3 regions of the Alcaligenes faecalis genome follow, and region 2 is predicted to be linked to each of the others. Evidence: predicted binding sites of a transcription regulator. Region 2 holds the regulator's gene; each other region holds the start of a gene.
What was found. Region 2 encodes HrcA, which represses chaperone genes, less so after heat shock. Its sites were predicted from a motif close to TTAGCACTCNNNNNNNNNGAGTGCTAA; they were not measured.
Positions count from the first base shown of each region.

Region 1: rpoH (RNA polymerase sigma factor RpoH) is a predicted target of HrcA. The motif match lies at 774-800, and genes of this name have one in related genera.
Region 3: CPY64_RS13550 (co-chaperone GroES) is a predicted target of HrcA. The motif match lies at 1,425-1,451, and genes of this name have one in related genera.

Region 1 is NZ_CP023667.1:3,561,942-3,564,211, reverse strand. It holds gene fghA (S-formylglutathione hydrolase) at 1-594, shown strand, start outside; gene rpoH (RNA polymerase sigma factor RpoH) at 884-1,780, shown strand; gene CPY64_RS16555 (TonB-dependent copper receptor) at 2,030-2,270, opposite strand, start outside.
Region 2 is NZ_CP023667.1:2,627,986-2,630,255, reverse strand. It holds gene CPY64_RS12365 (NAD kinase) at 1-446, opposite strand, end outside; gene hrcA (heat-inducible transcriptional repressor HrcA) at 574-1,587, shown strand; gene hemH (ferrochelatase) at 1,651-2,270, shown strand, end outside.
Region 3 is NZ_CP023667.1:2,883,210-2,885,479, forward strand. It holds gene CPY64_RS13540 (DUF1697 domain-containing protein) at 1-365, shown strand, start outside; gene CPY64_RS13545 (aminoglycoside phosphotransferase family protein) at 357-1,190, opposite strand; gene CPY64_RS13550 (co-chaperone GroES) at 1,512-1,799, shown strand; gene groL (chaperonin GroEL) at 1,834-2,270, shown strand, end outside.

The DNA of each region.
Region 1 (2,270 bases), 930 kb from region 2:
AGCCCGCGTGGCGCGGGTGTGGACGGGGAGGAGGAGGGCTGGGATCTGGGAACTGGCGCCGGTTTCTATCTGGATGCCACTGAGCCTGGCTGGAACAAGAATTACCGCATGGAAAGCTATGTGACCCAGGAGCTGTTTGATCTGGTCACGACCATCCTGCCCGGCGACGCCAGCCGTGTGGGTATTTTTGGTCATTCCATGGGCGGCCATGGTGCCTTGACGCTGGCTCTGCGCCATCCTGGCAAGTACCGCTCCGTGTCGGCCTTTGCGCCTATTGCTGCGCCAACCCGCTGCCCCTGGGGCGAAAAAGCATTTGGTGCCTACCTGGGTCAGGATCGCCAGGCTTGGGAACAACATGACGCCAGCGTCTTGATGGCCAAGGCCAGCACACCGTATCCCGCCGGTATTCTGGTGGATCAGGGTTTGAGCGACGGTTTTCTGGCCGAACAACTGTATCCGGAAGTATTCGAGCAGGCGTGCGAGCAGGCCAAACAGCCTTTGACCCTGCGCCGTCACGATGGCTATGACCACGGCTACTACTTCATCTCGACCTTCATTCAGGACCATCTGAATTTCCACGCCGAGCGACTGTGATCGCTGGATAAACAAGGTCGCACTTTGTTATTTTCAGGTGGGCATGAAGGCGTTACTCTCAGGCAGCCACGTTTTTTTTTTGCCTGTTTGTGGCGTTCTGCCCACCGATTTGCAGCAGTTTTCCCCCAAGTAGTGAACTTTTTCTTGCTGCGACGCTCTTATTCCTGTATTCGAAATTTTTAGCACTCCAGACCATCGAGTGCTAAACTCAATGATTGTTGAAATACGTTTTCTGCGGTTTGAGGGCCTGGTTTAGTGCTCTCGCCGGCTGACCTTTGAAGGATTTTCCATGACACAACAAGCGAACGCTTTGGCCCTGACGTCTGGTAATGAACTCGTCGCCGCCGTGTCTAATCCAGGCGCACTGGGGACGATCGAAGCGTATATTTCTGCTGTTAACCGCCTGCCCATGCTCAGCGCTGAACGCGAGACCGAGCTGGGTCAACGCCTGCGCGACCAGGATGACCTGGATGCTGCGCGTGAACTGATTTTGTCGCACCTGCGTCTGGTGGTCTCCATTGCCCGCCAGTACCTGGGTTACGGCTTGCCTCATGCCGACCTGATTCAGGAAGGTAACGTGGGCCTGATGAAGGCCGTCAAACGCTTTGACCCCGATCGCGGGGTGCGCCTGGTGTCCTTTGCCGTGCATTGGATCAAGGCCGAGATCCACGAATATGTCGTGCGCAACTGGCGCATGGTGAAAGTGGCCACGACTAAGGCCCAACGCAAACTGTTTTTCAATTTGCGCCGCATGCGTCCGGACGGACAAACGCTGGATACGGCTCAGGTAGACGCGATTGCACGTGAACTTGATGTGCGTCCACAGGACGTCAGCGAGATGGAAGTGCGTCTGTCCGGTCACGATATGGCCCTGGAAGCCCCGGCCAACGACGACGATGACAACTTCGCGCCTATTTCCTACCTGTCCGACGAAGGGCACGAGGAACCGACACGCGTGCTGGAGCGTCGTGCCCAGGACATGCTGGAAGGCAGTGGCCTGGAAGAAGCGATCGACACGCTGGACGAGCGTTCGCAGCGCATTGTGCGCGCCCGCTGGTTGCAGGACGATGGCGGTGCCACCTTGCACGATCTGGCCGCCGAATTTGGCGTGTCGGCAGAGCGTATTCGCCAGATTGAAGTGGCGGCATTCAAGAAGCTGCGCGTCGCTTTGGCGCCAGCGGCTTAAGTCGTTTTAAAGAGTTACAACTTTTCGGGGAATCCGAAGAACTTAAGCTGATCTTCGCGGACTAAACAATACATTTGCTGATTTTTGCCACCTATGCAATTCGGCATTTGCGCATCCGCTTCGGCTTCTCCTCTTCCCCTCCCTTTTGAAGCGGATGTTTACGGGACACCAGCTAGGTGTCCCTTTTTTTGTCCTGATTTTTCAGCTGTTTTGCCTGCCGAGTCAGCCCGATCCAGCAGGCAAAATCGATCAGAAGGTCAAAGCGGCACGCAGCCAGACGGTGCGGCCAGGATCATTAAAGCGGCTTGCTGCGCCAAAACCAAAACCACTGTTCCCGGCCAGATTCAGGTGTTCGCCGTAAGTCTTGTCGAACACATTATCCACACCGGCCGTCAGCGACAGATTACGGTTGATCTTGTAGCCGCCATACAGCGACAGGGTGCTGAAGCCACCCGTAGGCCCGAAGTCGTAACCCACCACATTCCCTTGC
Region 2 (2,270 bases):
ATGACCACATCGTTCAGGGCCACGCCTGAATAAAGCACTTGCCCGTCACGCACCACACGGCCTTCCAGCATGGAGCGCTCTTCAACGTCATACTCGCCTTTGAGCACGCTAAGCAAGGCTTCGTTGGCGTCATTCAAGGGAATATCGGTAATAAAACCCAGGCGGCCATGGTTAATCCCGATCAGGGGCACTTTGCTGTGGGCTAATTCGCGGGCAGCGCCTATCATGGTGCCGTCCCCGCCCATGACGATTGCCAGATCGGCGCGTTCGCCAATTTGGGCATAATCGCCGATGGGAAATTCGGTAATACCGGCATTCTGGGCGGTTGTGGCCTCAAGCAGCACCGAGCAACCAGTGTTGACCAGGGTGTTGGCCAGCGATCGGATGGGCGCATCCAAGCCGGAGTCCTGGTATCTGCCAACAATGGCAACCGTTTTGAAATGCATGGGGCGAAAACCTTATGATTAATGAAATAATGACGATCAGTGGATTATAGAGTTGCCACTCTAGGCTTGGCTGTAAGATTCTCCCCTTTATCATGCAGAGCTGGTGTTTTTAAGTGACGTACGCGACATGGATGACAGAGCAAATGCCTTGTTGAAGGTGCTGATCGAGCGTTACATCGCCGATGGTCAGCCGGTAGGGTCCCGCACCTTATCGACCATTTTTGATTTTTCCCCGGCCACAATCCGTAATGTGATGGCCGAGCTGGAAGGCCTGGGCCTGATTCATAGCCCCCATACCTCGGCGGGGCGTATCCCCACGCCCAAGGGCTACCGCCTGTTTGTGGATCGTCTCCTGGCTGCCGAGCGTTTCGAGCGGCCGGATGCACGCAACCTTAGCCAGTATCTGCCTTTTGACGAGCCTAACCGCGCGGTCAGTTCTGCCGCTTCCTTGCTGTCGAATCTGTCTCAGTTTGCCGGTGTGGTGCTGGCGCCGAAAAAAGCGCAGACCTTCAGGCAGATTGAATTCATCCGCCTGTCCGACAAGCGGGTGTTGCTGATTATCGTCACTCCAGATGGTGATGTGCAAAACCGCATTCTGTTCGTGCCGCGCGATTATCTGGAGCAGGAGTTGGTCGAGGCCAGCAACTTCTTCAATCAGCATTTCTCGGGCATGTCCTTCGAGTCGGTCAAGCTGGCCTTGTCGCAGGAGCTCAGCTCCTTGCAGGCGGACATTTCGCGCCTGATGCAACAAGCGGTGGATGTGGGTAGCCATCAGCCCGATAGTGAAGAAGCCGTGGTGATCGCTGGAGAAAGCAAGCTGTTGAACGTGACGGAAATGGTGGCGGATATGGACCGTTTGCGCCGCCTGTTTTCCCTGTTCGAGAAAAAAACCGATCTGCTGCACCTGCTGGATGTTTCCAGCCAGGCCGATGGCGTACAGATTTATATAGGCGGAGACTCCCAGCTTTTGCCTTTGGACGATGTGTCCGTCATTACTGCGCCGTATGGCGTGGATGGCAAGGTCGTGGGCACGCTGGGTGTGATCGGGCCATCGCGGATGGCGTATGATCGTGTGATTCCTATCGTGGACATTACGGCCCGGCTATTGTCCAATGCCTTGAGCCATCACTCTGCCAGTTAAGGGATGGACCTTCGGCCTGCTGTTGGGCTGAGGGCCATCTGGCTGTCTAACGTACTAATCATCATGCCCAAGTTGTTTGCTTCTCCTTATTTGCCCGAAGCGCAGGACGCCGATATGTTCAATGATCAGGCTCCGGTACGCGAGGCCGGGTCCATCGGTATCTTGCTGGTCAATCTGGGCACGCCGGACCAGCCCGATGCTGCGTCCATTCGTCGCTATCTGGGTGAGTTTCTGTCTGATCCTCGGGTCATTGAGATTCCGCAGCCGGTCTGGCAGATTATTCTGCGTCTGTTCATCTTGCCGCGCCGCCCCAGCAAGCTGGCGCCGCGTTACAAGGACATCTGGCTGCCGCAAGGCGCGCCCTTGCTGGTTTACAGCCAGGCGCAGGCAGATGGTTTGCAGGAGCTGCTGCAAGCGCAAGGTCACGATGTGAAGGTGGAACTGGGCATGCGTTATGGCAACCCGTCCATTGCCAGTGGGCTGGATAAATTGAAAGCAGCGGGTTGCGAGCGAATTTTGAGTCTGCCCCTGTATCCGCAATATGCGGCCAGCACCACGGCCACTGCGGTTGACTGTGTCGCCGCGCATCTGGGCAAACAACGCAATCAGCCTGAGCTTCGCTTCCTGAAGCGTTACCACACGCACCCGGATTACATCGGTCCGCTGGCGGCGCAGATACGCCG
Region 3 (2,270 bases), 260 kb from region 2:
AGAACAAGCTGGGCGGAGATATTCAGGTTATCGCCCGAACGCCGGCTTATTTCATGCAAGTCATGGCGAACAATCCTTTCAAGGACCAGAGCCCCAGCCAGCTATATTTCACCCTGCTGCGCTCCCCGGCAGACAGCGCCTTGCGGCATGCCTTCCACGCCCTGGAGCACGCACCGGATCAAGTCCGCGTTATTGATGACATCGCCTATATCGTGTGTGCGACCCGGTATCGAGACCTGAAAGCGAACAATAATTTCATCGAGAGAAAGCTCAAGGTCGTTGCGACGACACGCAACTTCAACACCATGAGCAAGCTGATCGCCTTGAGTACGGGTAACAAGGTTGGGATGGAAACCTCAAGCTAAGGCCTGTCGAGCGATATCCGCAACGGCCAGCTCTTTGCTGGCCTCGACGCGCAATCCGTCCTCCAGAAACCAGGCAGCTGACAAAGCGGCATGAGCCATAACCCATCTGAGCAAGCGTTGACGCTCAAGGCCTGCAACGTCAATGACCACCGACAACTGCCGTGCAAAGCGCGCTGGATTGGTGCTCGTTTTAAGGTCAGGATTGCACAGCACATTTACGTAGTCGTAATAGCGCTCACCAGTGACGCGCTTGGGATCTATTGCCAGCCATCCACGCTGATCGAAATCGAGGATATTGCTATGGTGCGCATCCCCGTGCAGGATGACCTGCTCGCGCTGATCACGTAGCAGCTCATTGGCCACTATTACGCATTCAGCCATCAGACCGCCCTCTTGCTGTGCCATCGGTGCAAGCGATTCAAAAAAATCACTTAGGGGGCGTAGACTGTCAGGTGGGGCCGAAGGTCTGTTTGAGTGCAATTGTTCGAGGGCATGGCAGATACAGGTGGTCGCTGCATCATCCTCCCCCTCTAAAGCCATACGCAATAGATCCTTCGATCCTGTTGCACGCTCCATCAGCAGTGTTCCTGAGTCCGGGTCGCGGGCATATACATGCGCCGCGCCATCACCTGCCCACCATTGCAGCACTTGGCCGCCGATGCGCTCGTCAAGATCTCGTGTGATTTTGATCATCGCCGGCTGCCCCTCCAACTTCCCCCTAAGGCACACAGGCAGAAGATCGCTGGTCGCGGTACTGAACGGCTTGCCAGCGGCCTGAGCCCCCCAGCGTTGGAGATAGACGTTGAATAGGTTGAGCTTGGACATTTACCTTGTTTTCGTAGAAATCCAACTAGACAGAAGGAAAGCCTAGCGTTCAATCATGCCCGACCGTTCATGATCGAAAGCGGCCAGCTTAACTGAGCTTGCCTTATTAATGTGAGTCCAAGTCCAGACACGCACCAGAACCCGGCGTTTCCCTCCCCCCTACTTCACGCCCCAGGACAAATATGTAACAGCCTGACCCTGGTGCTCTTGAAATTAGAAAAGTCGTCCCTATAATTAGCACTCGAAGGGGTTGAGTGCTAAAACGCCTCGCCCCCACAATCGGACCAACAACTAAAGTCATCTTTAAACAGGAGTTTCTCCATGGCACTGCGTCCTTTGAACGATCGTGTGATCGTCAAGCGTCTGGACAACGAACGCACCACCGCTTCCGGTATCGTTATCCCCGAGAGCGCGACTGAAAAGCCCGATCAAGGCGAAATCCTGGCCGTTGGCCCCGGTAAGAAAACCGAGGACGGCAAGGTTCTGGCGCTGGATCTGAAGGTCGGCGACAAAGTTCTGTTTGGCAAATACTCCGGCCAGGCCGTCAAGATCGACGGCGAAGAGCTGCTGGTGATCCGCGAAGAAGAAATCTTCGCCGTGATCGAATAAGTACCGCCAACGAAAATTCAATAGGATTCAAACCATGACCGCAAAACAAGTTTACTTCGGCGACGACGCACGTACCCGCATCGTGCGCGGCGTTAACGTTCTGGCCAACGCTGTTAAGACCACCATGGGCCCTAAAGGCCGTAACGTTGTTCTGGACCGCTCTTTCGGCGCTCCTACCGTTACTAAAGACGGTGTGTCCGTTGCCAAAGAAATCGAACTGAAAGACAAGTTCGAAAACATCGGTGCTCAACTGGTTAAAGAAGTTGCTTCCAAGACTTCCGACAATGCCGGTGACGGTACCACTACCGCTACTGTTCTGGCTCAAGCCATCGTTGAAGAAGGCCTGAAGTTTGTTGCCGCCGGCATCAACCCAATGGACCTGAAGCGCGGTATCGACAAGGCCGTGGGCGTTGTGGTTGACGAACTGCGTCAACTGTCCCGTCCTTGCACCACCAGCAAAGAAATTGCTCA